Regions from separate parts of the Ramlibacter tataouinensis genome, predicted to be linked through region 1. Evidence: riboswitches for the same ligand, from Rfam matches in the RefSeq annotation. Region 1 holds a riboswitch; the other holds the start of a gene.

Evidence for each region. A riboswitch is a leader RNA that binds a small molecule or an ion and turns the genes downstream of it on or off. The one in region 1 is predicted to bind thiamine pyrophosphate.
Region 2: another riboswitch for thiamine pyrophosphate. It lies ahead of thiC (phosphomethylpyrimidine synthase ThiC); the one in region 1 lies ahead of UC35_RS00275 (purine-cytosine permease family protein).

What each region holds. Positions count from the first base shown of each region.
Region 1 is NZ_CP010951.1:36,373-50,958, reverse strand. Features, by position in the region: gene thiE (thiamine phosphate synthase) at 1-301, shown strand, start outside; gene thiD (bifunctional hydroxymethylpyrimidine kinase/phosphomethylpyrimidine kinase) at 294-1,127, shown strand; gene UC35_RS00275 (purine-cytosine permease family protein) at 1,124-2,434, opposite strand; TPP riboswitch at 2,425-2,524, opposite strand; gene UC35_RS00270 (NAD(P)/FAD-dependent oxidoreductase) at 2,592-3,692, opposite strand; gene fdxA (ferredoxin FdxA) at 3,700-4,032, opposite strand; gene UC35_RS00260 (sulfate adenylyltransferase subunit 1) at 4,103-5,410, opposite strand; gene cysD (sulfate adenylyltransferase subunit CysD) at 5,410-6,342, opposite strand; gene UC35_RS00250 (phosphoadenylyl-sulfate reductase) at 6,339-7,094, opposite strand; gene UC35_RS00245 (DUF934 domain-containing protein) at 7,103-7,492, opposite strand; gene UC35_RS00240 (nitrite/sulfite reductase) at 7,492-9,315, opposite strand; gene UC35_RS00235 (response regulator) at 9,524-10,261, shown strand; gene mnmC (FAD-dependent 5-carboxymethylaminomethyl-2-thiouridine(34) oxidoreductase MnmC) at 10,538-12,370, opposite strand; gene UC35_RS00225 (oxidative damage protection protein) at 12,380-12,652, opposite strand; gene UC35_RS00220 (sulfate ABC transporter substrate-binding protein) at 12,773-13,795, shown strand; gene UC35_RS00215 (FMN-dependent NADH-azoreductase) at 13,827-14,477, opposite strand.
Region 2 is NZ_CP010951.1:2,108,121-2,122,706, forward strand. Features, by position in the region: gene chrA (chromate efflux transporter) at 1-242, opposite strand, end outside; gene UC35_RS10170 (chromate resistance protein ChrB domain-containing protein) at 308-1,138, opposite strand; gene UC35_RS10175 (thiamine phosphate synthase) at 1,293-2,834, opposite strand; gene UC35_RS10180 (thiazole synthase) at 2,884-3,657, opposite strand; gene thiS (sulfur carrier protein ThiS) at 3,660-3,863, opposite strand; gene thiO (glycine oxidase ThiO) at 3,860-4,879, opposite strand; gene thiC (phosphomethylpyrimidine synthase ThiC) at 4,884-6,740, opposite strand; TPP riboswitch at 6,807-6,926, opposite strand; gene UC35_RS10200 (hypothetical protein) at 6,989-7,900, opposite strand; gene UC35_RS10205 (PAS domain-containing protein) at 8,180-8,605, shown strand; gene frc (formyl-CoA transferase) at 8,655-9,905, shown strand; gene UC35_RS10215 (hypothetical protein) at 9,963-10,319, shown strand; gene UC35_RS10220 (hypothetical protein) at 10,319-10,717, shown strand; gene UC35_RS10225 (fumarylacetoacetate hydrolase family protein) at 10,726-11,508, shown strand; gene UC35_RS10230 (2-dehydropantoate 2-reductase) at 11,519-12,556, shown strand; gene pyk (pyruvate kinase) at 12,553-13,977, shown strand; gene UC35_RS10240 (Re/Si-specific NAD(P)(+) transhydrogenase subunit alpha) at 13,971-14,586, shown strand, end outside.

The DNA.
Region 1 (14,586 bases):
AACGCCGGAGGATGTCGTGCGCAGCGCGCAGTTGCCGGTCGACTACCTTGGGGTGAGCCCGGTGTTCGCGACGCCGACCAAGACCGATACCAAGACACCCTGGGGGCTGGACGGGCTGCGCCGGGTGCGCGACATGACGCGCCTGCCCCTGGTGGCCATCGGCGGCATTCACGCCGGCAACGCAGCGGAGGTGCTGGCGGCGGGGGCGGACGGCCTGGCGGTGGTCAGCGCCTTGTGCAGCGCCGACGATCCCTGCGCGGCGGCGCGCGCATTGCACGAAGGAATGACAAGCCATGTTTGACCACCAGTACCCGCGCGTGCTGACGATCGCCGGCTCCGACAGCGGCGGCGGCGCCGGCATCCAGGCCGACCTCAAGACCTTCTCGGCCCTGGGCTGCTACGGCATGACGGCCATCACCGCGCTCACTGCGCAGAACACGCGTGGCGTCAGCGGCATCCACGCGGTGCCGCCGGCGTTCCTCAAACAACAGCTGCAGGCGGTGATCGAGGACATCGGCGTGCATGCGGTGAAGATCGGCATGCTGCATGCACCCGAGATCGTCGAGGTGGTGGCCTGGGCCATCGACACCTACCACCTGCCGAACGTGGTGCTGGATCCAGTGATGGTGGCCACCAGCGGCGACCGGCTGATCGCCCAGGAGACGGTGCAGGTGCTGGTGCGCGAGCTGTTCCCGCGCGCCGTGCTGGTCACCCCGAACCTGGATGAAGCCTCACTGCTGCTGGATCGTCCGCTCGCGAATACGGAGGCGCTGCAACCGGCGGCGGCCGACCTGCTGGCCCTGGGGGCGCGCGGCGTGCTGCTCAAGGGCGGCCACCTGCCGGGCGAGGAGGTCGTGGACGTGCTGGCGCATGCGGGGGCTTTCGAGCACTTGCGCGCCGCGCGCATCGCCAGCGGCAACACGCACGGAACCGGTTGCACGCTGTCGTCGGCCATCGCCTGCGGGCTGGCGCTGGGCCTTGGCCTGCGAGAGGCCGTGGTGCAGGCGCGCGAGTACGTGCGGCGCGCGCTCGCGACCGGCGCGAGCGTGCGCACCGGCGGCGGCCATGGTCCCTTGAACCACGGCCACGCGCCGGTGTCCGCGCGGCTGCTGCCCTTGCCGGCTTAGCGGGGGCTCTTGCGCGTGGCCCAGGCCAGCGCGAAGGTCAGGGCGAGGGCGGGCAGGGCGGCACCCAGGCTGGGTGCGTAGGCCTTGCAAAGGTGGAAGGTCGCCACGCCGGCGAACCAGATCGCGATCGGCAGCGCATTGGCCCGGCGCGCGCGCGCCAGCTGCGCCACCGCATCGACCCCGAACGCCAGCCGGCCCAGGATCACGCCGAACAGGGGCACGAACACCGAGCTGAGCAGCAGCAGGAAGGGCTCCAGGGCGTGCATGGGCAGCACCAGCGCGAAGCCCGTGCACGCCAGTGCCATCACCAGGCCCCAGCGCCGGATGGTCCAGCGCGGCGCCAGGCTGTGGGCGGAGACGGCGCCGGAGTAGGCATCGCCATAGGCGTTGTCGATTTCATCGATGAGGATCAGCGACAGCGCGAGCAGGCCGCCCTGCGCCAGCAGGAGCGCCGTCACCAGGTCGGGGCTGGGCAGGGTCAGCGCGACCAGCACGCCCAGCGCGTAGCACCAGGCGTTGGCCAGGGCATAGCCCAGCCAGGTGCCGCGCAGCGCCGCGCGGCCGCTCGAACCGTGGCGCGCATAGTCGGCGACCAGGGGCAGCCAGGAAATCGGCATCGCGATCACCAGGTCCAGTGCCGGCAGCACGCCCATGCCGCCTTCGCCGGGCCGGTTCCACAGCGCCTGCCAGCCTTGCGACTGCGCCATGCCGAGGAATTGCCAGGTGAGCCACAGGAGCGAAAGCACCACCAGCGGCAGCGCGATGCGCGAGATCAGCCGCCGGACCAGCCGCACCATGGAGCCGGTGGCCAGCAGCGCCAGCAGCCCGCCCCACAGGAGCGCTGCCGCCAGGGACCAGGCCGGCCCGGCCGTCGCGCCAGCCTGCTGCGCGATGGCCACGGTGGCATCGCGCATGACCGCGATCTCGAACGCGCCCCAGCCGACCAGTTGCACGATGTTCAGGACCACGGGCAGCCTGGCGAAGGCGCTGCCGTAGACCGCGTGCATCAGGCCGGCGCTGGCCAGGCCGCTGTCGCATCCGAGTTTGGCGACCCAGGCCAGCAGGCCGGCACCGAGGATGGAGCCGGCGACGATGGCGAGCAACGCATCCCTGGTGCCCAGGGCCGGGACCAGATAGGCGCCGACCTGCATCACCAGCAGGCCGACGCCCAGGCTGAACCAAAGCGCCGCGTGATCGCGCCAGCCGAACAGGCGGTCGGCCGAGGAAACGGGGGTGAGGGCCAGGTTGGCCGCGGAGCTCGCGGGCAGCGTTGCTGCCGCGGAAGAAGAAGCTGTTGTCGTGGTCATCGTTGCCTTCCCTGCGCGAGGATTACCTCAATCAGGTTCAAAGGGACTGTCTCAGTCACGCCTTGCGGCGCAACACCCCTAGCGGATGCGTGAGTGATTCACGCGGAAGCAATTCTAGCGGCCTCGAGGCCGCCGCCTTCGCACGCGCTGCAAACGATCAGTCGAACACCGGGGTTTCCACGCCAAGCACCTTGTGCAGCTTGGGGGATGTGGTGGTGTACTGCAGGTGGATTTTCTTGTCCGGGAAGATGAAGGGCGCCGCGCCGAAGGCGGCCAGCGCGCACTCGTGGAAGCCCGAGAGAATCAGCTTCTTCTTGCCGGGATAGGTGTTGATGTCGCCGACGGCGAAGATCCCCGGGACGCTGGTCGAGAACTTCTCGGTGTCGACCACGAGCTGCTTGCGCTCGATGTCCAGGCCCCACTCGGCGATCGGCCCGAGCTTGGGCGACAGGCCGAAGAACACCAGCAGCACGTCCAGCGGAACGACGCGCGTCACGCCGTCGGCCGCGGTGACCTTGATGCCTTGCAGGCGGCCGTCCTCTTCCTCGAAACCGGTCACTTGGCCGACCAGGAACTGCATCTGGTGCGACTCGCACAGCTCCCTCATCTTCGCGACCGAGGCGGGCGCCGCCTTGAAGCCGTCGCGGCGGTGGATCAGGACCACGCTTTCCGATTGGTGGGGACCGTCCTGCGCGAAGTTCAGGGCCCAGTCCAGCGCGGAGTCGCCGCCACCGACGATCACCAGGTTCTTGCCGGCGAAGTCGGCCGGGCTCTTGACCCGGTAGAACAGCTGCGTGCCATCGAACTTGTCGAGGCCTTCCACCTTGAGTGTGCGCGGCTGGAATGCGCCAACGCCCGCGGCGATGAAGATGGTCCGGGTGAGGAAGCGCGTGCCCCTGGAGGTCTCGACAAAGAAGCGCCCGTCGTCCTGGCGCTGGACAGTGGTGACTTCCTGCCCGAAGTGGAAGGTGGCGCCGAAGGGCTCGATCTGCTTGAGCAGGCTGTCGGTCAGCTCCTGCCCGGTGCACACCGGCACCGCCGGGATGTCGTAGATCGGCTTGTCGGGGTACAACTCCACGCACTGGCCGCCCGGATGCGGCAGCGAATCGATGACGTGGGCCTTGATCTCCAGCAGGCCCAGCTCGAACACCTGGAACAAGCCGACGGGACCGGCCCCGACGACGACCGCATCGGTTTCGATGGGGCCGTCGTGGGCGGCTGCGGTCTTGAGCACTTCGGGGTCGAGCTTCGCTTCCATGAGTCCTTTAGGGGCGGATCAGCTCGGAGAGCTTTCCGGTCTTGTCCTTCCATTCCTCGGCATCCGGCAGCGCGGGTTTGCGCTTGGTGATGCTCTTCCAGCCAGGCTGCTTGGACAGTTCGGCGTTCAGCTTGATGAAGCTGAGCTGGTCGGGTGGTGTGTCTTCCTCGGCATAAATGGCGTTCACCGGGCACTCGGGGATGCACACCGCACAATCGATGCACTCATCCGGGTCGATGATGAGGAAGTTCGGCCCTTCGCGGAAGCAGTCCACGGGGCAGACGTCCACGCAATCCGTGTACTTGCAGCGGATGCAGGATTCGGTGACGACGTGAGTCATTGATGTGATGGGTCTATGGGGGACTACCCCCGGATTTTAGGGCGGCGCCTGCCACCCTACTTGCTCAAGCTCAACGAACCAGCACCGCCCCTGAGGTCTTGTGGCTGGCCGTATCCACCAGCACGAGCGAGCCGAGCCTGCGGGAATCGGCGTAGGGAACAGCCGGCAAGGGCTCCTGCAGCGCGAGCTCCACGTGGCCGATGGCGTTGGGTTCGAGCTGCTGCGCCTCGCCAGGGGCCAGCGTGTCGATGTCCAGCCTGTGGACGATGCGCTTGACCTTCGCCTTGACCCAGCGATGGCCGTGGAGCGCCCAGTAGGCACGGCCGGCCACCAGGGGCTCGTCGTCCATCCACGCGACGGTGGCGGACAGCTCGAGCAGCGGCGCGGGCGCGTCCGGCGCCAGCAACCAGTCGCCGCGCGAGACGTCGACCTCGCGGTCCAGCACCAGCCCGGCGCTGTGGCCGGCAGGTACCTCGGCCGGCTGCCGCACGTGATTCAGCACCTGGGCCACCTTGGCAGTCTGCCCGCCGGGCATGACCTTGAGCTCCTGCCCGGGCTGGATGCTGCCCGTGGCGATGCGGCCCCAGAAGACTCGGCGGCCCTGGCTGGTGTCCGAGGAGGAGGAGAATTTTTCGACCCATTGCACCGGGAAGGCGAAGGGCTCGTCGGCCTCGGCCGAGGCGACATCGAGCTGCTCCAGCCACTGCAGCAGCGACAGGCCCTCGTAGCCGCACCAGCCGGGCGTGGATTCCACCACGTTCTGGCCCTTCAGCGCCGAGATCGGAATGATCGCCCGCACGGCAATCCCCGCCGCTTCGGCGAACCCGGCGAGGGCGCCGGCGATGTGGCGGAAGGCGAGTTCCGGGTCTTCCACCGCGTCGAGCTTGTTGACCGCGAACAGGATCGAGGGCACGCGCAGCAGGTTGACCAGCAGCGAATGGCGGCGCGTCTGCGGCAGCAGTTCCAGGGCGGCGTCGCGCCATTGCAGTTTGGTGGCATCGACCAGCACCACCGCCGCGTCGGCGCTGGAGGCGGCTGTGACCATGTTGCGGGTGTACTGCTCATGGCCCGGCGCGTCGCCGATGATGAACTTGCGCGCCGGCGTGGCGAAATAGCGGTAGGCCACGTCGATGGTGATGCCCTGTTCGCGTTCGGCCGACAGGCCATCGGTGAGCAGCGCCAGGTCGGTTTCGCCCGAGCGCTGCACGCCGGCGAGCTGGTCCTGCAGCACCGCCTTGCTGTCGACCAGCAGGCGGCCGATCAGCGTGCTCTTGCCGTCGTCGACGCTGCCGCAGGTGATGAAGCGCAGGGCCGAGACATGGTCGTGCTCGGCGGCACGGTGAACGGCAGCAGGCTGCTGGAGATCGCGGGCCGACATCAGAAATACCCGTCCTTCTTTCGTTTTTCCATGGAGGCGTCCGAGGTCTTGTCGTCCATGCGCGTCGCGCCGCGCTCGCTCACCTCGGCCGAGAGTGTTTCCAGCACCACCTCGGCGGCGCTGGCGGCGGGGCTTTCCACCGGGCAGGTGCAGGTGATGTCGCCCACGGTGCGGAAGCGCACGGTGCGCGTCTGCACCTGCTCGCCGTCGCGCGGCGGCGTGAGTTCGGTCACCGGCACCAGCAGGCCCTTGCGCTCCACCACCTGGCGCTGGTGGGCGTAGTAGATCGAGGGCAGGGCGATGTCCTCGCGCTCGATGTACTGCCACACGTCCAGCTCGGTCCAGTTCGAGATCGGGAACACGCGGAAGTGCTCGCCGGGCGCGAGGCGGGTGTTGAACAGGGTCCAGAGCTCGGGCCGCTGCGCCTTCGGCTGCCATTGGCCGAAGCTGTCGCGGTGCGAGAAGATGCGTTCCTTGGCGCGCGCCTTCTCCTCGTCCCGGCGGGCGCCGCCGATCAGCGCGTCGAAGCGGAATTCCTCGATCGCTTCCAGCAGGGTGACCGACTGGTGGGCGTTGCGCGACTCGCCCGGGTGGGCCAGGCGCACCGTGCCGCGCTGCATCGAGTCCTCGACGCTGCGCACGATCAGTTCGGATTCCAGCTCCTTCGCCCGCAGGTCTCGGAACTGCGTGACTTCAGGGAAGTTGTGCCCGGTGTCGATCATCAGCAGCGGATACGGAACGCGCCCGGTGCCGAACGCCTTCTCGGCGCACTTGAGCAGCACCAGCGAATCCTTGCCGCCGGAAAACAGCAGGGCGGGCCGCTCGAACGCGGCGGCCACCTCGCGCAGGATGAAGACCGCTTCCTCTTCCAGCGCATCGAGGTGCAGGTTGCCCACGCGCGTGAGCAGCGGGGGATCGACACGGGCGTTCATGAGAGGGTTTCTTCCTTGGTTTGATGCTTGACGTGCAGGCCGCACTCCTTGACGGTTTCATCCTCCCACCACCACCTGCCGGCGCGGAAATCCTCGCCGAGGCTGATGGCGCGGGTGCAGGGTGCGCAGCCGATGCTGGGATAGAACTCGTCGTGCAGCGGGTGGTAGTCGACCCCGTGCAGCCGGATGTAGTGCCACACGTCGCCCCAGGTCCAGTCGGCGAGCGGATTGAACTTGGTGCGCGGCTCGCTGTCGTCCTGCAGCGGCACCTCGGCCCGGGCTGCCGACTGCTCGCGCCGCAGGCCGGTGATCCAGGCGCGCTGGCCCTCGAGCGCGCGCGCCAGCGGCTCCACCTTGCGGATGTGGCAGCAGGCCTTGCGCAATTCCACGCTGCGGTACATCGCCTCCTTGCCTTCGCGGCCGACGAAGTGCACCACCGATTCGTTCACCGGCTGGTACACCTGCACCCGCAGGCGCGGATTGGCCTGGGTCCGCGCCAGCAGCTCAAGCGTCTGCGCATGCAGCATGCCGGTATCGAGCACGAACACCGGGATGTCCAGGCCCAGCGTTTCGATCAGGTGAGTGATGACCACGTCGTCGGCGCCCAGGCTGGAAGCCTGCGTCAGCGGTGCGTACTGGGCCGCGGCCTGGCGCAGCAGCTCCCGGGTCAACGCGAGCTTGGCCTCGAAATTCCTGGAGGCGCGAGCGTGCAGGTCGACCGCCCGGGGGCGCGCGGCGCCCGGCAGAGGCATGGCCGCGGTCACGCGGTCCTCCGGAACAGCGGGGAGTGCTGGGTCGCGTCGCCCTGGTAGTACTGCGGATAGCGATCGAACTGCCGCTTGGCGTCCGCCGGGTCCTTGCCTTCCTTGAGCACGGCGCTCGAGAAGCCGCTGCGCTGCATCTGCACCAACTGGTCGATCAGCACGTCGCCGGTGGCGCGGATGTCGCCGGCGAAACGCAGGCGGCGGCGCAGTAGCCAGGCCTGGCTGAACGCCCGGCCATCGGTGAACTTGGGGAAGTTCAGCTCGACGCGCGCGATGCCTTCGAGCGAAACCTCCAGCGGGTCCGCATCGTTGGCCAGTTGCAGCACGCCGGAGGAGGCCTCGGCTTCCTGGTCCTGCACGCTCAGGATCTTCAGCAGCTGTTCCATCACGCCACCTCCTTTTCCGCAAAGCGGGCGGCGTTGGCGGCGGCCTTGAAGGGCTCGATGCCGACCCGCCGCAGCGTCGCGATGAAGGTTTCGGACTTGCCATCGATGCTGATGCGTTCGCGCCGGTAGGCGTCGATCACGGCCTCGACCACTTCGGGCACTTCGGCAGCAGAGAACGAGGGCCCCACCACCTTGCCCGGCGTCGCCGGCCCCGACAGGTGGGAGCCATCGGCGCCGCCGAGCGTCACCTGGTACCACTCCTTGCCGTCCTTGTCGACGCCGAGGATGCCGATATGGCCCGCGTGGTGATGGCCGCAGGAGTTGATGCAGCCGGAGATGTTCAGGTCGATCTCGCCGATGTCGTAGAGCTCGTCCAGGTCCTGGTAGCGTTGGGAGATCGCTTCGGCGATCGGGATCGAGCGCGCATTGGCCAGCGAGCAGAAGTCGCCGCCGGGGCAGGCGATCATGTCGGTGAGCAGGCCGATGTTGGACCGCGCCACACCGGCGGCGCGGGCGGCATGCCACAGCTCCGGCAGGTCGTCCTGATGGACCCAGGGCAGCAGCAGGTTCTGCTCGTGCGTGACGCGCGCTTCGCCGGCAGAAAAGCGCTCGGCCAGCAGGGCGGCCGCTTCGAGTTGCTCGGCGTTGGCATCGCCGGGTGCCTGGCCCAGGCGCTTGAACGAGAGGGTGACGGCGCGCAATTCGGGGTTCTTGTGCTCGTGCACGTTGTGCTGCAACCAGCGGTCGTAGGCCGGATCGGCTTCGGCGCCGGCGCGCACGATCTCATGGATGCGCTTTTGCGCGCTGTCGCGCTCGCGATGGAGCGCGGGTGGCACGAAGCAGGCCGCGACGCGGTCGAATTCGGCCCGGGTGATCGTGTGGGGTGCCCCGTCGTGTTCGACGATCGCGCGGAACTCTTCCTCGACCTGGTCGATGTAGCGCTGGCCCTCGGCCTTCACCAGGATCTTGATGCGCGCCTTCCACAGGTTGTCGCGGCGGCCGTAGCGGTTGTAGACGCGGATCACTGCCTCGACGTAGTTGAGCAGCTGATCCCAGGGCAGGAACTCACGCACCACGGTGCCGATGATGGGGGTGCGGCCCATGCCGCCGCCCACCTGCACCCTGAAGCCGAGTTCGCCGGCCGGGTTGCGCAGCAGTTGCAGGCCGATGTCGTACCAGCCGATCGCCGCGCGGTCTTCTTCGGCGCCGTTGATCGCGATCTTGAACTTGCGCGGCAGGAAGGCGAACTCGGGATGCAGCGTGCTCCACTGGCGCAGGATCTCGCAGAAAGGGCGCGGATCGGCGATCTCGTCGGGCGCGATGCCGGCCAGCTCGTCGCTGGTGATGTTGCGGATCGTGTTGCCGCTGGTCTGGATGCCGTGCATGTTCACGCCGGCCAGCAGGTCCATGACGTCGGCGCTCTTCTTCAGCGGGATCCAGTTGAACTGGACATTGGTGCGGGTCGTGAAGTGGCCGTAGCCGGTCTTCAGGTGGGAGGCTACCGAAGCGCTACTGCCGGGCACCGGAACCTCGCCCAGGGCGAGCTGCTTCTCCTGCGCCTCGCGCAGCAGGTCCGCATCGGGCTGGTCGTACTCGCGGGCGATCCTGGCCAGCACGCGCAGCTGGGCGCTGGAGATCTCGCCATACGGCACCGCCACGCGCAACATGGGCGCATAGCGCTGGATATACCAGCCGTTTTGCAGGCGCAAGGGCCGGAACTCATCGTCGCTGAGCTTGCCCGCAAGATTGCGCTCGAGCTGGTCGCGGTACTGCGCAGCACGCTGGCTGACGAACTGTCGGTCGAATTCTGTGTACTGGTACATGGCTGGCGACCCGGTTTTGGCCGGAAGAGCCGCAATGTACGGAGCGAGCTTATGAAACCAAACTATTTTTTTATTCGGCCGTTATGCGGATAAGCTTATGCAGCAGCATCGGCGCGGGTCGGCCCAGGGGCATTGCCAAAAAGCCGGATAAGGCCGCGATGAGCCATCGGGCCGCCATAATCGCGGGCGAACATCAAGCACATCAGGGATGGCTCAGCGCATCTTCATCAAGGTGATCGGCTTTTCGGACGTGGAGCGCCACGCCCTCAACTCGCTGTTTCGGCTGTCCGAGCAGCGCGAGACGGTCTATGCCCTGTGGGAACCCGGGGCCCCCGAAGAGCCGGCCTTGGCCTTGATCGACGGGCAGAGCTACGAAGCGGGCGTCCAACTCGTCCTGCCGCAGGAACACCAGCTTAAGTTCATCTGGATCGGGTCCCGGGCGCCGGCGCAGGCCTGGGGCGCCTTCGAGCGGCCGATTTCGTGGCCGGAGGTGGTGCATGCAATGGATGACTTGTTCGCGCCGCCGCTCGATCTCGATGTCGACTTGGACGGGGCCGATACCCTTCCGCCGCCATTGGAGGCCACGCCGCGCAAGCGCGCCCTGATCGCGAGCGCCGACCGCGACGAGCGCCTGTATCTGCGCGCCAAGCTGTCCCTGGTCGACCTGACGCAGGCCGACGATGCCGAGTCGGGTGCGCAGGCGCTGGAGTTGGCCCGCGACAACGACTATGCGGTCGCGCTGGTCGATATGGAGCTGCCCGACATGCAGGGCTGGGAGTTGCTGAGGGAGCTGGCCGGAGGGAAGCGGCAGATTCCCCACGTCATCGCCACCAAGCTCGGCGCTTCGCTCGGGGAGCGGGTGCGGGCACGACTGGCCGGACTCGACGGACTGTTCGACAAGCCGCCCGACCCGGCGCGCCTGCACGAACTGCTGCAGAAGGTCTAGCGTCCTAGTGTCCTGTCCCACTGAAACTTGACATTTCGTTCGGATGCCTGCGGGGATGATCGGTGGGTGGCCATAGGGGGTCAAGACTGGGCGTCTTGACCCCCTATGGGCGCCCGCCGAGGGCCCCGCAGGCGCCGAACCCTTCGGGCTGTGCCGTATCGGGGCGCATGCCGCGTTGCGGCCACGGGTCAAGCCGCTCAGGCTTGACCCGCACCCACGCCTTGCCTGCGCCCCGATACGGCGCAGCGAAATGCCAAGTTTCAGTGGGACAGGACACTAGCGTTGCGCCTGCCGCGCGGGGTGCAGCGCCTGCGCCAGGCGCTCCGGCAGAGGCAGGGGCTCATCATGCAACTGTGCCGCCAGCAGCTCCGCGCACAAGGCGCTGAAGGTCAGCCCGCGCGAGCCCATGGCGGTGCTCACCCACAGGCCCGGTTCGAGCTCGCCCGCGAGCGGGCGGCGATCGGCCGAAGCGCAGCGCACCTGCGCCCACTGCTGGACGGCGCCGCCGGCAAAGGCCTGCGCGAATGGCCCGGCCAGCGCGGGCAGCAACTCCTGCAACCGCTGCAGGTTGGCGGCATGGTCGGCATCGTTGGGCGCGGTGTCGGTCTGTCCGCGCCCGTAGGTCGAGCCGCAGAACCACGCGAAGCCGCTTTCATGAGGCACCGCCGGGATGAAATGCCCGTTGCCGTTCACCGGGAAAGCCGGCAACCGGAGTTCGTCGTGCTGGACGGCCCAGGCGATCTGCCCGCGCACCGGCTGCAGCCTGAAGTGGTGTCCGGCCAGCCGCGCGCTGTCGTGCGCCGCCGCGATGACGACCAAGGCGGCTGAAGCGGCCTCGCGGCCCTGGGCATCGACCACGCGCCACCGCTTGCCGTCGCGCTCGATCCGATCGACCGCGACACCGCCGCGCCAGCTCACGCCGGGCTGCGCCAGCCAGGCGCGCACCAGCGCGGGCAGCCGGACCCACGCCGCCTGCTCATGCCAGAGGGCCGGGCTGGCGTCTGCGAGCAGCGCCGCCTGCTTCTCGGACGGCTGGGCCGGGCGGCTCCAGGCCGCCTGCGCCTCATCGACCTTGCCCTCCGGAGCGCCCTTGCTGACCCGGTGCTCGAGCGCGCCGCTGCGGCGCCAGTCCCGGCCCTCCTGCAGCAGCATCGCCGCCTGCTGCATGGTCACGCGAACGCCGCATCGGCTCAGTTGCGACAGCAGGTTGTCGTCGGGCGAGAAGTGGGGCGCCAGCAGGCCCACGGGCAGGGCCGAGGCCCCGGCCGCCGGCTGGGCGGCTGCGTCCAGCACGGTGACGGCCCAACCGCGGCGCGCCAGGCTGGCCGCCGCCGCAGTGCCGGCCAGCCCGGCGCCGATCACCACGGCATCCTCGGGCGGCCGGGTCGCGCCGCTGCGCAGGCCGCGCGGCTCCCAAGCGGGGTCGAATCGCGCCCGGGTGCAATGCCGCTTGGGCGGCAGGCCATCCACCTTCTCGACGCGAAAGCCGCATTGCGCCAGCGCGCGCCGCACCTCGCCGGAGGCGGTCCAACTGGCCAGCCCGGCACCACGCCGGCAGTGCCGGGCCACGCCCTTGATCAGGTCGAGGCTCCACATGTCGGGGTTGCATCGCGGATCGAAGCCATCGAGGAACACCGCATCGGCGGTGAAGGCTTCGCGCCGCAGCATCTCGCCCGCATCGCCCACATGCAGCGTCAGCAACACGCGTGCGCCTTCGAACGCCAGGCGATGCACGCCCGGCACCAGGCCGAACCACTGGTCCGCCAGTTCCTGTGCCAATGGTTGGAGTTCGGGATGGGCCTGCGCGCTGCGCAGCAGGTCGCCGGCTGCCACAGGCCAGGCCTCGACGGAGATGAAATGCAGCAGGGCGGGGCGCGCGGGATCGTCCTTCCAGGCGAGCCAGGCTGCCAGAAAGTTCAGCCCCAGGCCGAAGCCGGTTTCCAGGATGCGCCATTGCGGCGCATGGGCCCAGGCTGCCGGCAAGCCGCAGCCGTCGAGGAACACATGGCGCGCCTGCGCGAGGCCGCCGGCGCTGCTGCGGTAGACGTCATCGAAGCGGGTGCTGCGCGGCATGCCGTCGCTAGCCCACTGCACCGCCTCCGGCGGCATTGGCGCGGCTTACTGCGACGGGGGCACGTAGCCTGCCGCCACGTCGGCGCCGCTGCCGAAGAAATGGTTCTCCATCTGGCGCTTGAGGTATTCACGCGCTCGCTGGTCGGCCAGGTTCAGGCGGTTCTCGTTCACCAGCATGGTCTGGTGCTTGATCCAGCCTTGCCAGGCTTCCTTGCTCACGTTTTCGTAGATGCGTTTGCCGAGCTCGCCGGGATAGGGGGGAAAGTCGAGGCCCTCGGCCTCGCGGCCGAGCTTGATGCAATGGACGGTGCGGGCCATGCGCGAACTCCTGGGTGCTGATTAGCGATTAGCTTATGCGGATAAACAACTGAAAACTTAGTCGTTCCAGTTCGATGAAGCGGCTTCCAGAATCCGCCCCATCACAACAGGAAACGAACCATGAGCCTACGCCGCGACTTTATCAAGATTCCCTTGGCCGCCACGCTGGGACTGGCGCTTTCGGTCGTGCCGGCGTTCGCGCAGGGGCCGTCCTTGACCCTGCTCAACGTCTCGTACGACCCCACGCGCGAGCTCTACGTGGAGTTCAACCAGGCGTTCGCCAGGTACTGGAAGGCCAAGACCGGACAGGACGTGGCCATCAAGCAGTCGCACGGCGGCTCCGGCAAGCAGGCCCGCTCCATCATCGACGGGCTGGACGCGGACGTGGCCACGCTGGCGCTGGCGGGCGACACCGACGCCCTGGCGAAGAACGGCGCCTGGGTGCCCGCGGACTGGCAGAAGCGCCTGCCGCACAACGCCTCGCCCTACACCTCGACCATCGTGCTTGTGGTGCGGCAGGGCAACCCCAAGGGCATCAAGGATTGGGACGATCTGGCCAAGACCGGCATCAGCGTGATCACGCCGAATCCCAAGACCTCGGGCGGCGCGCGCTGGAACTACCTGGCGGCCTGGGAGTTCGCCAAGCGCAAGTACGGCGGCGATGCGAAGGCGCGCGAGTTCGTGGCCCGGCTCTACGGCAACGTGCCGGTGCTCGACACCGGCGCGCGCGGCTCCACCATCACCTTCGCCCAGCGCAACCAGGGCGACGTGCTGATCGCGTGGGAGAACGAAGCCTACCTGCTCGAGAAGGAGTTCGGCGCCAAGTTCGACGTCGTCACGCCGTCCCTGTCCATCCTCGCCGAGCCCGCTGTCACGGTGGTCGACCGCAACGTCGACAAGAAGGGCACGCGCGCCGTGGCCGAGGAGTACCTGAAGTTCCTCTACTCGGAGGAAGGCCAGGACATCATCGGCAAGAACTTCTACCGTCCGGCGGTTTCGAAGAAGGCCCAGGACAAGTACGCCAAGCAGTTCCCGAAGATCAACCTGTTCACCATCGACCAGGCCTTTGGCGGCTGGGCGAAGGCCGACAAGGAGCACTTCGCCGACAACGCCAGCTTCGACCAGATCTATTCGAGGAAGTGAACAAGATGCCGGGGCGATCCCGGCATCTTCCTCAGGCGACGAGCGCAGCCGCTTCGTCGTTCGCCGCTTCGGTCACCGCGGCCTTGATCTCGATGTCCGCGTTGGCGAGTGCCTTTTGCTTCGCTTCCTCTCCCATCGCGACGCCTTCCGCGCGCACGAAGCGGACGTCGGTGATGCCGAAGAAGCCGAACACCGTCTTCAGGTAGCTCTCCTGGTGGTCGAGCGAGGTGAGGGCCGGGTTCGTCGAGTACATGCCGCCGCGCGAGGAGGCGACGATCACCGTCTTGCCGGCGGCCAGGCCGACCGGGCCCTTTTCGGTGTACTTGAAGGTGCGGCCGGCCTGCGCCACCCGGTCGATCCAGGCCTTCAGCTGGCTCGGCACCGAGAAGTTGTACATCGGCGCGCCGACGACGACCACGTCCGCCGCGAGAAACTGGCTGACGAGCTTTTCCGACAGTTCGTTTTCCTGGCGCTGCGCGTCCGACAGGCCTTCGGCATTCACGCCCAGGCGGAAGCCCAGTGAATCGAGGTTCAGGTGGCTGGGGGCTTCCCTGGCGAGGTCGAGGTGCTCGACCCGGCTGTGCGGATGCGTGGCGCGCCACTGGGCGACGACGCGCTGCGTCAATTCGCGGGAAACCGAGTTGCCGCCCAGCGGGCTGGAGTCGATGTGAAGCAGTCTCATGGCTGACCTTTCCTTGAATCAATGTTGGGCCGATTGGCTTGGGATTGATTGTGAGTACGGGTCAATCTATTGATAAGACAGCTGTTGTGCATTACATTGTCCTGATAAT
Region 2 (14,586 bases), 2.1 Mb from region 1:
CCGCCCCAGGTGCGGTGCAGCAGCCAGCCGATGTAGGTGGCCAGCTGCTGCGCCTCGGGACCGGGCAGCAGCATGCAGTAGTTCAGCGCGTGCAGGAAGCGCCGCTCGGAGATCCAGCGCCGGCGCTCGACCAGCTCGCGGTGCATCACCGCGATCTGCCCGGCCGGGCCGCCGAAGCTGATGAAACCGAGCTTGAGCCAGAAGCGGGAGGCTTGCGCGAAGGTCACCTCCGCTTCGTTCATACAAAAACCTCCGCCCTGCGGGCTGCGGGCTGCGGTGCCATGAGCCTTCGGAGCGGCCGTGCGGCTCATGCGGCGGCTTTCATTGACTGTGGATTCCAGTTGTGGACCTCGCCCTGCGCGCGGCGGCACCAGGCCAAGAGCGCATCGTAGACCGGCAGCATCGCTTCCAGCATCGCGTGGTCATCCGCGTGCAGCGCCGACATGCCGAGCGACACGGCGAGCAGGCCGCGGCATGGCGGCGCCAGCTCCGGGCGGTCGGTGTCGGCGCCGCGAACGATGCGCGCGAGCCCCTCGAGCGCCGCATCGCGCAGGTCGACCGCCGCCAGCAAGGTGTCGAAGCTGCACTGCCCGCCCTCGTGCTCGATCGGTGCGCCCGGGATGTCGTAAGGGACGGCCTGCAGGCGCCTCGCTTCAGCGAACACCTGCCCGGTCGGGACGTAGAAGAACTGCGCCTGCGGGTCAATGAAGCGGCGGATCAGCCAGGGGCAGGCGATGCGGTCGATCTTGGGCCGCGCGCGCGTGATCCAGCGCGAAGGCTGCCCGCTGGCCAGGCCCAGGTCCGGCCGCTTGCGCAGCGTCGGCAAGCCGGCGGCAACCAGGCCTTCGAAGCCGCCTTCGAGCCAGCGCGCGCGCCAGCCGGCGGCATTCAACTGCGCGGCGGCGTCCTGGCCGACCTCGTGCCCGTGCACGCAGTACACGACCACCTCGCGAGCCGCGTGTTCCCGCGCGAGGCGCGCGAGGTCCTGCGGGGCGCAGCGCTGCGCGCGCGGCGCCATGCGGTCGCTTTCGGCGAAGCGCTCGTCGCGGCGCACGTCGAGCACCCACGGGGCCTCGGGCGTGCCGAGCCGGTCGATGAAGTCCTGGGGAGAAATGGAAGAAGGCAGGGCGGTGTCCACGGTCAAACTCCATGTGCGAGTTGCCAGCGCTTGGACGGGACACCGTCTATCCCTTGCGGGGCCGGGAGGCTGCTTTCCCGATACGCCAAATTCTAGTCCAGGCCTTCAGGGCCAGGGGCGCCTCGCAGCGCGGCCCCGGCGCTGGGCAGCAAGCTCATGCGCGGCCGTCGGGAAGCGCCGGTGCCCGCAGCAGCGTCGGCCGGGGCAGCGGCGGCGTCTCGGCGGCCCCGCGCGGCGCAGCCTGCATCGCAGCCTGGTAGTCGCTGATGGCCTGCTCGGGATCGGCGGCCGCCGTGATGCCGCTGATCACCGCGACGCCAGCGGCGCCGCACTGCCGCGCTTGCGCCGCGCGCGCCGGGTCCATGCCGGCGATGGCGACCACCGGCAGCGGCAGCACGCCGCACCAGTACGCCAGGTTGGCATTGCCCTGCGGGATCCAGGGCATTTTCTTGGCCGCCGTCGGATGCACCGGCCCGCAGGCGATGTAGCTCGGGCGCAGCGCCCAGGCGCGACACACCTCCCAGCAGGAGTGCGTGCTGATCCCCAGCCGAAGTCCGGCGCGCGCGATGGCGCCGAGGTCAGCTTCGTCCAGGTCCTCCTGGCCGAGGTGCACGCCATAGGCCCCCTCCTCGAGGGCGATCCGCCAGTGGTCGTTGACGAACAGCTGCGCGCCGGCGCGCTCGCAGGCCGCGACGGCGCGCCGCACCTCCTCGCGCAGGCGCGGATGCGAGCGGTCCTTGATGCGCAACTGCACGGTCTTCACGCCGGCGGCCGTGACGCGCGCGATCCAGTCCGCGCTGTCGGCGATCGCGTACAGGCCGAGGTCGGCGCTGCGCAGCGGCGCGAAGCCCGGCTGCACCTGCTGCGGGTCGCGGACGAACTCGGGCAGGTGCGCCATGCGCCGGGCGAACCCGGGCGCGGGGTGCCCCGGCACCGCGCCGCCGCCGGCCGGGAACGGCTCGCGCAGGGCCTGCGCGTTCGCCATCGTGGCGAACACCACGGCTTCGATCTCGACGAAGCCCAGTGCGAGCGCGGCGGTCGCGCTCGCGGCGAAGACGCTGCCCGTGGCTTCGGGGCGCGGCATGGCCTGCACCTGCGGCAGGCGCAGCCAGCCGGCGGCCCACGGCGCATCGACGAAGTCGGCGGCGACGCCCTCCGCCGCGTCGCCGCCGGCGATCGCGACGGCCGCCGCGCCCGCCGCACGCAGGCGGCGCGCGGCTTGCTCGACCTGGTGGCGACCGCGCAAGGGCGGCAGGCCCAGCAGCGCCGCGGCCGCCGCGCGATCGGGCGTGAGCAGCGTGGCGCGCGGCAGCAGCCGTTCGCAATAGGCGCGCGGCCAGGCCTCGCCGCCGAAGGCCGCGCCCGGGCCGGCGTCCAGCACCGGGTCGACCACCACGGCCAGCGCGGGATTCGACTCGCGCAGCCGGTCGATCCAGCGCACCACCACGTCGAGGTTGGCCACCGAGCCCAGCAGGCCAGTCTTGATGGCCACCGGCGGCATGTCGCGCGCCAGCGCCGCGAGCTGCGCATCGAGCATGGCGGCGGCCACCGGCTCGACCGCCTCGACGCCGACGGCGTTCTGCGCGGTCAGCGCCGCGACGGCGCTGCAGCCGTGCGCGCCGAACGCCTCGAGCGCGCGCCGGTCCGCCTGCAGGCCGGCGCCGCTGCCCGAAACGGTCCAGACGATCGGCCTCATGGGTGCCCCCACGCTTGACACTTCGTGTCCTGCGCCGGCCGTGCGGCGCTCATAGAACGAACGGCCGGCCCGTGACCGGCGTCGTCGGCACCGCCATCTCCTGCTTGGCCATCACGCCGGCTTCGTAGGCCAGGCGGCCCGATTCGATCGCCAGCCGGAACGCCCGCGCCATCGTGACAGGGTCGTCGGCCAGCGCCACCGCCGAGTTGAGCAGCACGGCGTCGTAGCCGAGTTCCATCGCCTGCACCGCGTCCTTGGGCGAGCCGATGCCGGCGTCGACCACCAGCGGCACGCCCGGCAGGCGCGCGCGCAGCGTGCGCAGCGCCGTCGGGTTGAGCAGGCCCTGGCCCGAGCCGATCGGCGCGCCCCAGGGCATGAGCACGCGGCAGCCGGCGTCGAGCAGGCGCTGGCAGGCCACCAGGTCGTCCGTGCAGTAGGGAAAGACCTCGAAGCCGTCCTTCACCAGCTCCTTGGCGGCGGCGAGCAGCTCGAAGGGATCCGGCTGCAGGGTGTACTCGTCGCCGATCACCTCGAGCTTGATCCAGTTCGTCTCGTACAGCTCGCGCGCCATGCGAGCGATGTTCACGGCCTCGCGTGCCGTGTGGCAGCCGGCGGTGTTGGGCAAGACGTGCACACCGCTGTCGCGGATCAGCTGGAGGTCGTTGGGCGTGCCGCCAGCGGCCAGTTGGCGCCGCAGGCCGACGGTGACGACTTGCGCGCCCGAGGCGGCAATCGCCTGCTCCAGCACGGCGGGCGAAGGGTAGCGTGCGGTGCCGAGGAAGAAGCGGCTCTCGAGCTCGACCCCGGCGATCTGGAATGCCATGGTCAGCCTCCGGTGATGGGTTGGAAAGTGAGGACGGCGTCGCCGTCGCGCAGCGGCCGCTGCGCGCGCGACGCGCGCGGGACGAATTCGCCGTTAACGGCGGTGGCCAGCCACTGCGGCGGCTGGGCCAGGCCGGCGATCAGGTCGGCGAGCGTGGCGCCTGCGGGCAGCACGCGCGCCTCGCCGTTCAGGGTGACTTGCATCATGCCAAGGCCTCCAGCGCCTGCTCGACCATCGCCGGCGCGATCAGCCAGCCGTGCCGGTACAGGCCGTTGAGGCGCGTGATGCCCGGCTGCGCCTCGACGCGCGGCAGGTTGTCGGGCAGGGCCGGGCGCAGGTTGGTGTCGGCCAGCACGATGCGCGCCTCGCCGAGCTCGGGCACCAGGCTGTGCGCCGCGGCCAGCAGTTCGACGGTGGTGCGCAGCGACACCGGCGAGCGGTCCTCGCTCTCGATCGAGCTGGCGCCGACCACCACCTGGTCACCGCCGCGCGGCACCAGGTACACCGCGTGGCGCGGGTGCAGCAGGCGCAGCGGACGGCGCAGCGCCACCCCGGGCGCGTGCAGCGTGAACACTTCGCCGCGCACGCCGCGCACCGGCAGCTCCGGCCGGGCACCGGCGCCGCGCGCATCGAACACCCAGTCGAACGCATGGCGCTCGCCCCGGCTCCACAGTGCGCCGCGCTCCAGCCGCTCGACGCTGCGGCCCCAGTGCCAGCGCGCGCCGGCGCGCGTCGCCGCCGCCGCCAGCGCCTGCATCGCCTGCACCGTGTGCAGGCTGCCTTCCCCGGGCAGCAGCCAGGCATGCGCCGGGCCCTGCACCGCCGGCTCCAGCTCGCGCGCCTGGGCCATCGTCATCGGCTGCGGCTCGAAGCCCGGCGGCGCCTTGCGCGTCAGGAAGTCGATGGTGCGCGCGGCCGCGCCTTCGTCGCCCCGATGGGCGAACAGCAGGCTGCCCTCGCGCCGCACTTCGAGATCGACGTCGAGCTGCGCCGCGATCTCGGGCCACAGCTCCAGCGAGCGCAGCCCGAGCGCGAACACGTGCTCGTCCGCGCATTGCAGTTCCGCCACCGGGCACAGCATGCCCGCGGCGGTCCAGCCGGCGGCGCCGCGCGCCTGCGCGTCGGCGGCGGGGTCGAACACCTCGACCGCGTGGCCGGCGCGCGCCAGCCGGAAGGCGAGCAGCCGGCCCACCAGGCCTGCCCCTGCGATACCGATCTTCATGGGGCTACTCCTGGCGGACAGGGATGTAGATCTCGCCGCCGGCGGCCTTGAATTCCGCGCTCTTGGCCGCCATGCCTTCCTGCGCCGCCGCGAACTCGCGCACGTCCTGCGTGATCTTCATCGAGCAGAACTTCGGCCCGCACATCGAGCAGAAGTGCGCGACCTTCGCGCCGTCGGCCGGCAGGGTCTCGTCATGGAAGTCCTTCGCCGTCTCCGGGTCGAGCGACAGGTTGAACTGGTCCTGCCAGCGGAACTCGAAGCGCGCCTTCGACAGCGCCTCGTCCCAGGCGCGCGCGCCAGGGTGGCCCTTGGCGACGTCGGCCGCATGCGCGGCGATCTTGTAGGCGATGATCCCCTGCTTGACGTCGTTGCGGTCGGGCAGGCCGAGGTGCTCCTTCGGCGTGACGTAGCACAGCATCGCGGTGCCGAACCAGCCGATCATCGCGGCGCCGATGGCCGAGGCGATGTGGTCGTAGCCGGGCGAGATGTCGACCGTCAGCGGACCCAGGGTGTAGAAGGGCGCCTCGCCGCAGTGGCGCAGCTGCTCGGTCATGTTGGCCTGGATCATGTGCATCGGCACATGGCCCGGGCCTTCGATCATCACCTGCACGTCGTGCTTCCAGGCGAGCTGCGTGAGCTCGCCCAGGGTGCGCAGCTCGGCGAACTGCGCCTCGTCGTTGGCATCCGCGCCCGAGCCCGGGCGCAGGCCGTCGCCGAGCGAGAAGCTGACGTCGTACGCCTTCATGATCTCGCAGATCTCCTCGAAGTGGGTGTAGAGGAAGTTCTCCTTGTGGTGCGAGATGCACCACTTCGCGAGGATCGAGCCGCCGCGCGAGACGATGCCGGTGCGGCGTTTCGCGGTGAGGGGGATGAAGGGCAGCCGCACGCCGGCGTGGATGGTGAAGTAGTCCACGCCCTGCTCGGCCTGCTCGATCAGCGTGTCACGGAAGATCTCCCAGCTCAGGTCCTCGGCGACGCCGCCGACCTTCTCCAGCGCCTGATAGATCGGCACGGTGCCGATCGGCACCGGCGAGTTGCGGACGATCCAGTCGCGCGTGGTGTGGATGTTCCTGCCGGTCGACAGGTCCATCACCGTGTCGGCGCCCCAGCGGATCGCCCACACCAGCTTTTCCACTTCCTCCTCGATCGACGAGGTCACGGCGGAGTTGCCGATGTTGGCGTTGATCTTCACCAGGAAGTTGCGCCCGATCGCCATCGGCTCGGTCTCGGGATGGTTGATGTTGGCGGGGATGATCGCTCGGCCGCGCGCCACCTCGTCGCGCACGAACTCGGGCGTGATGATGTCGGGGATCGCCGCACCCATCGGGTTGCCGGCCAGGCGCGCATTCTTCTGCGCATCCGCCAGGTATTCGCGCATCCACTCGCGCCGGCCGTTCTCGCGCAACGCGACGAACTCCATCTCCGGCGTGACGATGCCCTTGCGCGCATAGTGCATCTGCGTGACGTTCGCGCCCGCCCTGGCGCGGCGCGGCGTGCGCTGCAGGGCCGCCGCCTGGGCGCGCAGCGCGGCGATGCGCTCGCCCTCGCGCGCCTCGTTCTTCGTGCCGTCGTCCAGCGCCTGCCGCAAGCGGCCTTCGTAGCTTTCCGTGTCGCCGCGCGCGGCGATCCACGCATCGCGCAGGCCCGCCAGCCCGCGCCGCACGTCGATCTGCGCGCCCGGCTCGGTGTACGGGCCCGAGGTGTCGTAGAGCGTGACCGCCTCACCGTTGGTGAGCTGGACCTCGCGCATCGGCACCCGCACGCCCGGGTGCAGCTGCCCGGGCATGTGGACCTTGGTCGAGGCGGGGAAGGGCTCGCGCGTGAGGGCGAGCAACTGGACGAGTTTGTCGGGTGCGTTCATGGGCCAATCCTTGGAGCAAGTGATCGTTTGCTCCAGGGATGGCAGGACGCGGGGCCCGCGAGGGCCAGGGACACTGTCAGCTCTTCTTACGCCGGTACGAACCGGTTCAAGTTCACGGGTTTGGACTCACCATCTCAGCGATACCGGCCTTCTTTCGAAGGGCCGCTCGCACCCCGGAGCAGCGGCAGTATAGCGGCGCGTGCCGACCGCGCGCCAGTCCCATTCGGGACCGGCCGTGGCATCTGTGGCTAAAGCGCCATGTCGAGCGCGACGCGCATCGCGTCGACCTCGGAGCCCTTCAGGGGATCGAACTCGAACTTCGCGCCCACATCGAGCGCGCGCGCGAGCGAGGGGCTCGGCGGCTTGCTCTTGAGGCCGTCGAACAGCGCCAGCGTGCGCGCCGCGACGTCGGCCGGGGTGTCGTGCCGCACATAGATGCCGTAGCCCCAGCTGGTTTGCTTGGTGGGGATGACGAACAGGCGCGCGTGGTGGATCTTCGGATCGGCGCCGATCTGGTTGTGCATCGAAGCCGAACGCGCGCCCTGAACGCGCGTGATCACCCCGACCCAGCGGTCCGGGCGCCACTCGAACGCGGCTTTCGTCGGCAGGTAGCTCTGGCCGAGCCCGATCTTCGGCGGCACGTCGGCCACCTTGCCGCAGCGCTTCTCGGCCTTCACCAGCGCCGTGGTCACGCCGCTTTGCATGCCGAAGCAGGTCGCCTGCCTCAGCCGGTCGAGCACCTGGGCCTGTTCATCCGGCTTCAGCTGCGAGAGCTCCACGGGTTTCGGGTCCTTCTCGCTGCCGAGGTCACCGAGCAACAGGATCGCGGCCTTGATCTCTTCGGTGTTCACCGCGATCGGCTTGTAGCCGGAGGCCAGCCCCACCACCGGGTTGCCGTAGACCCAGCAGGGCGGCCGGGGCCCCTTGACGGCCGCCACGGCCTCCTCGAGGCTGCTGACGTTGACCACCGGCGAGGCCGACAGGCCGCCGCGGCCGATGAACTCGGACAGTTCCTGCGCCGCCCGGGCGACCTGCGGCGTGCCTTCGCCGCGGATCACTTGCGGGTTGAGATACACGCCGCCCTCGCAGGTTTGGGCCGAGGCGGCCAGGCAGCAGGATGCGAGCGCACCGGCGGCCAGTAGCAATCTGTACTTCCTCATGACCGTTGTCTCCTTCGTCGTTATCTGAACTTCTGGGCCCGGGCAGCCGAAACGCCTGCACGGCGATCACGGTTTACGCCTGTGAATATTTGCGCTGATTGACCGCGGTCAAGAACTCGGGTTTTCCCGTTGAGCTGAAAACAGACACGCGTTGCGCGCGAGCTTTTTTTGAATCTTGACCCCGGTCAACGGCCCGCCGTCGCCGCCTCCCGCACAGTGCACTCAAGCGAAGGGGGCTCCACGCCGCGCTGCATCCATCACGAGGAGTCAATGGCGACCATGACGATCGATCACGAAGAGTTGATCCAGGCCATCGGCGACGCCGTTGTCGTCGCCGGCACCGACGGGAACATCGCGTACTGGAATCCGGCGGCCACGCGCATCTTCGGCTTCACCGAGGACGAGGCCATGGGCCGGGCGCTGGACCTGATCATTCCCGAACGCCAGCGCGCGCGCCACAACGAGGGCTATGCCAAGACGGTGGCCACGGGGACGACGCGCTACGGCACCTCGCTGCTGCGCGTGCCGGCGCTGCACAAGGACGGCCGCCGGCTGTCGATCGCCTTCACGGTGGCCCTGCTCCAGGGCGAGGACGGCGGCGTCAGCGGCGTGGCCGCGGTCATCCGCGACGAGACCGAGCGCTTCGAGCAGGACCAGCAGCTGCGCAAGCGCCTGACCGAACTGGAAATGGCCGCGCGCGCCTAGCGCCTGTTACCCGGCCCGCAACACGATTTGAAACTTCGGAGATAGAGAGATGGACGACAAGGCCTTGAGCGGCGTGCGCATCCTGGACTTCACGCACGTGCAGTCCGGCCCCACCTGCACCCAATTGCTGGCGTGGTTCGGCGCCGACGTGATCAAAGTCGAGCGACCGGGCGAAGGCGACGCCACGCGCGGGCAACTGCGCGACATTCCCGGCGTGGACAGCCTGTACTTCACGATGCTGAACCACAACAAGCGTTCGGTCACGCTGAACGCGAAATCGCGCGGGGGCAAGCAGCTGCTGGAGTCGCTGATCAAGCACTGCGACGTGCTGGTGGAGAACTTCGCGCCCGGCGCGATGGAGCGCATGGGACTGACGTGGGAGCGCATCCACGAGCTCAACCCGCGCATGATCGTCGGATCGGTCAAGGGTTTCGGCCCCGGACGCTACGAGGACTGCAAGGTCTACGAGAACGTCGCGCAGTGCGCCGGCGGCGCCGCCTCGACCACCGGTTTCGACGATGGCCCGCCGGTCGTGTCCGGCGCGCAGATCGGCGACAGCGGCACCGGCCTGCACCTGGCGCTGGGCATCGTGACGGCGCTGTATCACCGCACGCGCTCCGGCCGCGGCCAGAAGGTGCTGGCGCCCATGCAGGACGCGGTGCTGAACCTGTGCCGCGTCAAGCTGCGCGACCAGCAGCGCCTGGAGCGCGCGCACTCGCTGCACGAATACCCGCAGTACCCGGATGGCAAGTTCGGCGACGCCGTGCCGCGCGCCGGCAACGCCTCCGGCGGCGGCCAGCCGGGCTGGATCCTGCGCTGCAAGGGCTGGGAGACCGATCCCAATGCCTACATCTACTTCATCACGCAGGCGGCCGTGTGGCCGGCGGTGTGCAAGGTGATCGGCGAGGAAGAGTGGATCACCGACGAGGCCTACGCGACGCCGCAGGCGCGCCTGCTGCACCTGAAGCCCATCTTCGCGCGCATCGAGCAGTGGACCATGAGCAAGACCAAGTTCGAGGCCATGGAGATCCTGAACCAGTACGACATCCCGTGCGGGCCGATCCTGTCGATGAAGGAGATCGCCGAGGACCCGTGGCTGCGCCAGAGCGGCACCGTGGTCGAGGTGGAGCATCCGACGCGCGGGCGGCACCTGACCGTCGGCAACCCGATCAAGCTGTCCGACAGCCCGACCGAAGTCACCCGCGCGCCGCTGCTCGGCGAGCACACCGAGGAGGTGCTGCTCGAGCTGGGCTACACCGCGGGCGACATGAAGGCCTTGCGCGACGAAGGCGCGATCTGAAGCGAAGCATCACGTGGCGCTGATGGTCTGGATAAAAACAATTGACTGTTATTTATCGTGGCCGATTTCTACAGTCACTTCATTCCTTCCTTCGAGGAGACGATGATGATGAACGACCTGCCACCGGTCCTGACCAGCACCGAAACCGCGCTCGACGCCTACCACGCAGCCTTCTACGAACTCGGCCTGCGCTGGCACTGGGACCGCGCGACCTACGACGCGCTGCTGCGCCACAGCCCCGATCCGCAGGCGCGCATCCGCCACTACATCGAGACGCGGCAGCCGCACTTGCTTAAGGCCTACGACGCCGCCTTCCTGGCCACGGCGATCCACGAGCGCGTGCTGCGCTACAAGCCCTGCGCGCACCGCCGTTTCGATTGGGCGCAGGCCACGGCCTGCGAGGTCGGCGTCTGATGGAGCCTGGCCGCATCGGCATCGTCACGGGGGAGCCCGCGCTCGCGCGCGACGTCGAACGCCAGCTGCCGATGTTCGGCCTGGGCGCCTCGAAGGTCGTGTGCCTGCCCGCGCCGGGCCGCACGCACCTCGGGTCGCTCCAGATGTTCAAGGATCACTGGGGAACCGACGCCGTGGTGCTCCTGGGCGCGATCGACAGCGCCGAGGAAGACGCCTGCACGGACTGGATCGCCCGCCACATGGACAAGCCCGTCGTCGGCTTCATCGACCCCGCCGATCCGGCCCTCCCGCAGCAGGCGCGGCTGCGCGCCAGCGGCGTGCGCATGAGCCGAGATGCCGCAGGCATCGGCGAGCTCACCGCCTCGCTGGTGGAGCTGCCCTGGCTGCCTTTTGATTGAGACCACAAATGAAACACACCCGCTGGGTCCGCTACCGGATCGACGGCGCCGAGGCCTCATTCGGCACCTTGCACGACGACATCGTGGTCGAGCACCGCGGCCAGATGTTCGGCCACAACGAGCCGACCGGCCGCACGGCGCTGCTCAGCCAGGTGCAGCTGCTTGCCCCCGTCGAGCCGACCAAGGTGATCGCGCTGTGGAACAACTTCGGCGAGCTGCGCGCCAAGCTGAGCCTGGCGCACCCGGAGGAGCCGCTGTACCTGCTGAAGTCGCCCAATTCCTGGAGCGCCCACGGCGAGCCGATCCCGCTGCCGCGCGGCGGCGGCAAGGTGGCCTTCGAGGGCGAGCTCGGCATCGTCATCGGCAAGCGCTGCAGCGCGGCCACCGAGAGCGAAGCCCTGTCCTTCGTGTTCGGCTACACCTGCGCCAACGACGTGACGGTGGCGGACATCCTGTTCCGCGACGCCTCGTTCGCGCAATGGACGCGCTCCAAGGGCCTGGACGGCTTCTGCCCGATCGGCCCGGTGGTCGCCACCGGGCTCGATCCGTCCACCCTCACGGTGAAGACGGTGCTGGACGGCCAGGTGCGCCAGCAGTACCCGATCAGCGACATGACATTCTCGGTGGCCCAGCTCGTGAGCCGCATCTCCCTGGACATGACCCTGCTGCCTGGCGACGTGATCCTGTGCGGCACGTCGGTCGGCGTCGGCTCGATGAAGCCGGGCAGCCTGGTCGAGGTGGAGATCGACGGCATCGGCCGGCTGGCCAACCGATACGGTTTTCCAACTTGAAGGACTCAACATGAAAATCGCCATCATCGGAGCCGGGGCCATCGGTGGCCTGGTCGGCGCCAAGCTCGCCCTGGCGGGCGAGGACGTCACGTTCATCGTGCGCGGCCGCAACCTGGAGGCGATCCGCGAGCGCGGCATCAAGCTCGTCACCGCCGACGGCTGGGAGCACACCGCCCGCGACGTCCACGCCACCGACAGCTACGCGCTGGCCGGGCCGCAGGACGTCGTGATCCTCGCGATGAAGGCGCACCAGGTCGAGGGCGTGCTCGACCAGCTGCCGCACCTGCTCGCGCCGCACACGGTCATCGTGCCGATGCAGAACGGCATTCCCTACTGGTATTTCCAGAAGCACGGCGGGCCGCACGAGGGCCAGGGCGTCAGCAGCGTGGACCCGCAGGGCCGCATCGCCGCCAGCATCGACCCGCAGCGCGTGATCGGCTGCGTCGTCTACCCCGCCTCGGAGCTGATCGCGCCGGGCGTGATCCGCCACATCGAAGGCGACCGCTTCCCGCTGGGCGAGCTCGACGGCAGCTCCAGCGAGCGCGTGCACATGCTCGCCGCCTGCTTCGTCAACGCCGGCTTCAAGGCGCCGGTGCTGGAGGACATCCGCAGCGAGATCTGGCTCAAGCTGTGGGGCAACGCCACCTTCAACCCGATCAGCAGCCTGTCGCACTCGACCCTGGTCGACATCTGCCAGTACCCGCTTTCGCGCGAGCTGGCCGCGGCGATGATGCGTGAAGCGCAGGAGGTGGCGCAGAAGCTGGGCATCAGCTTCCGCGTGCCGCTGGAAAAGCGCATCGCCGGCGCCGAGAAGGTCGGCAAGCACAAGACCTCGATGCTGCAGGACGTGGAAGCGGGACGCGAGCCCGAGATCGACGCCCTGGTCGGCTCGGTGATCGAGCTGGCGCGCCTGACCGAAACACCCACCCCGCACATCGACACGGTCTATGCGCTGGTCAAGTTGCTGGCGCGCACCATGCACGAGGAAAACGGCCATGTGCGGCTGAGCGGCGAGCCGCACCAGCAGCTTGAGGCGGTGGCTGCATGAGGCGGGCGCGCAACACCAAGATCGTCGCCACGCTCGGTCCGGCCAGCTCCGACGACGCCACGCTGGGCGCGCTGTTCGAGCGCGGGGTGGACGTGTTCCGCTTCAACTTCAGCCACGGCACGCACGAGGACCACGCGCGGCGCCTGCGTGCCGTGCGTGCGCTTGAGGCGCGCTACGGCCGCCCGATCGGCGTGCTGCTCGACCTGCAGGGACCCAAGCTGCGCGTGGGCCAGCTCGCCGGCGGCAAGGCGCTGCTGGAAAACGGCGCTGCCTTCCGGCTCGACATGGACCCGACGCCCGGCGATGCGACGCGGGCGCCGCTGCCGCACCCGGAGATCTTCGCGGCCCTGCGCGAGGGCACCGAGCTGCTGCTCGACGACGGCAAGCTGCGCCTGCGCGTCGAGCGCCATGGCGCCGACTTCGCGGAGACGCGGGTGCTCACCGGCGGCGTGCTGTCGGACCGCAAGGGCGTGAACGTGCCCAGCGTGGTGCTGCCGCTGTCGCCGCTGACGCCCAAGGACCGCGAGGACCTGGCCTTCGGGCTGGAGCTGGGCGTGGACTGGGTGGCGCTGTCCTTCGTGCAACGGCCCGAGGACATCGAGGAGGCGCGCGCCATCATCGGCAAGCGCGCCTGGATCATGGCCAAGATCGAGAAGCCCGCCGCGATGGAGCGGCTGGATGCGATCGTCGACCTGTGCGATGGCCTGATGGTGGCGCGCGGCGACCTCGGCGTCGAGCTGCCGCCCGAACACGTGCCGGAGATGCAGCGGCGCATCGTGCAGGCCTGTCGGCGAACCGGCAAGCCGGTCGTCGTCGCCACCCAGATGCTCGAATCGATGATCAGCTCGCCTTCGCCGACCCGGGCCGAGGTTTCCGACGTCGCCAACGCCGTGTACGAAGGCGTCGACGCGGTGATGCTGTCGGCCGAATCGGCCTCAGGCCGCTTTCCGGTCGAGGCGGTGGCGATGATGGACCGCATCATCAACCGCGTCGAGAACAGCCCCTCCTACCGCGCCGGCATCGAGGCGGCGCACCAACCGGCGCAGGCCACGACGGCGGACGCCGTCTGCGCGTCGCTGCGGGAAGTCGCCGCGCTGCTGCATCCGGCGGCCACCATCACCTACACCGCCTCCGGCTTCAGCGCCTTGCGTGCGGCGCGCGAGCGCCCCGACGTCCCCCTGCTCAGCCTCACGCCCTCGCTGGACACCGCGCGGCGCCTGGCGATGGCCTGGGGCGTGCACGCCGTGCGCGTCGACGACGACGTGCACCACGTCGGCGAGATGCTGCAGCGCGCCGGCCAGGCCGCGCAGACCGAGGGCTTCGCCGGGCCGGGCGACCATATCGCCGTGGTGGCGGGGTTGCCGTTCGGCCACGCGGGCAGCACCAACCTGCTGCACGTGCATCGGCTGACGCCATGCTGATCGGCATTCCCCGCGAGCGGCTGGCCGGTGAAACCCGGGTGGCCGTCACCCCCGAAACCGCGAAGAAGCTGAAAGCCCAGGGCCACACGCTGCGGCTGGAGTCCGGCGCCGGCGCCGTGGCCAGCGCGCCCGACGAGGCCTATCGCGGCGTCGGCGTCGAGATCACCGACCAGGCCGGCGCGCTCGCTTGCGAACTGGTCCTGAAGGTGCGCGCGCCGCAGGCCGACGAGCTGGCCGGCTTCAGGCCGGGCGCGACGCTGGTCGGCATGCTCAACCCCTTCGACGGCGACGGGCTGCAGCGCCTGGCCGGCGCCGGGGTGACGGGCTTCGCGCTGGAAGCGGCGCCGCGAACCACCCGCGCGCAGAGCATGGACGTGCTGTCCTCGCAGGCCAACATCGCCGGCTACAAGGCGGTGATGATCGCGGCCAACAGCTACCAGCGCTTCTTCCCGATGCTGATGACCGCCGCCGGCACCGTCAAGGCCGCCCGCATGGTGATCCTGGGCGTGGGCGTGGCCGGCCTGCAGGCGATCGCCACCGCCAAGCGGCTGGGCGCCGTCATCGAGGCCTCCGACGTGCGGCCCTCGGTGAAGGAGCAGGTCGAGTCGC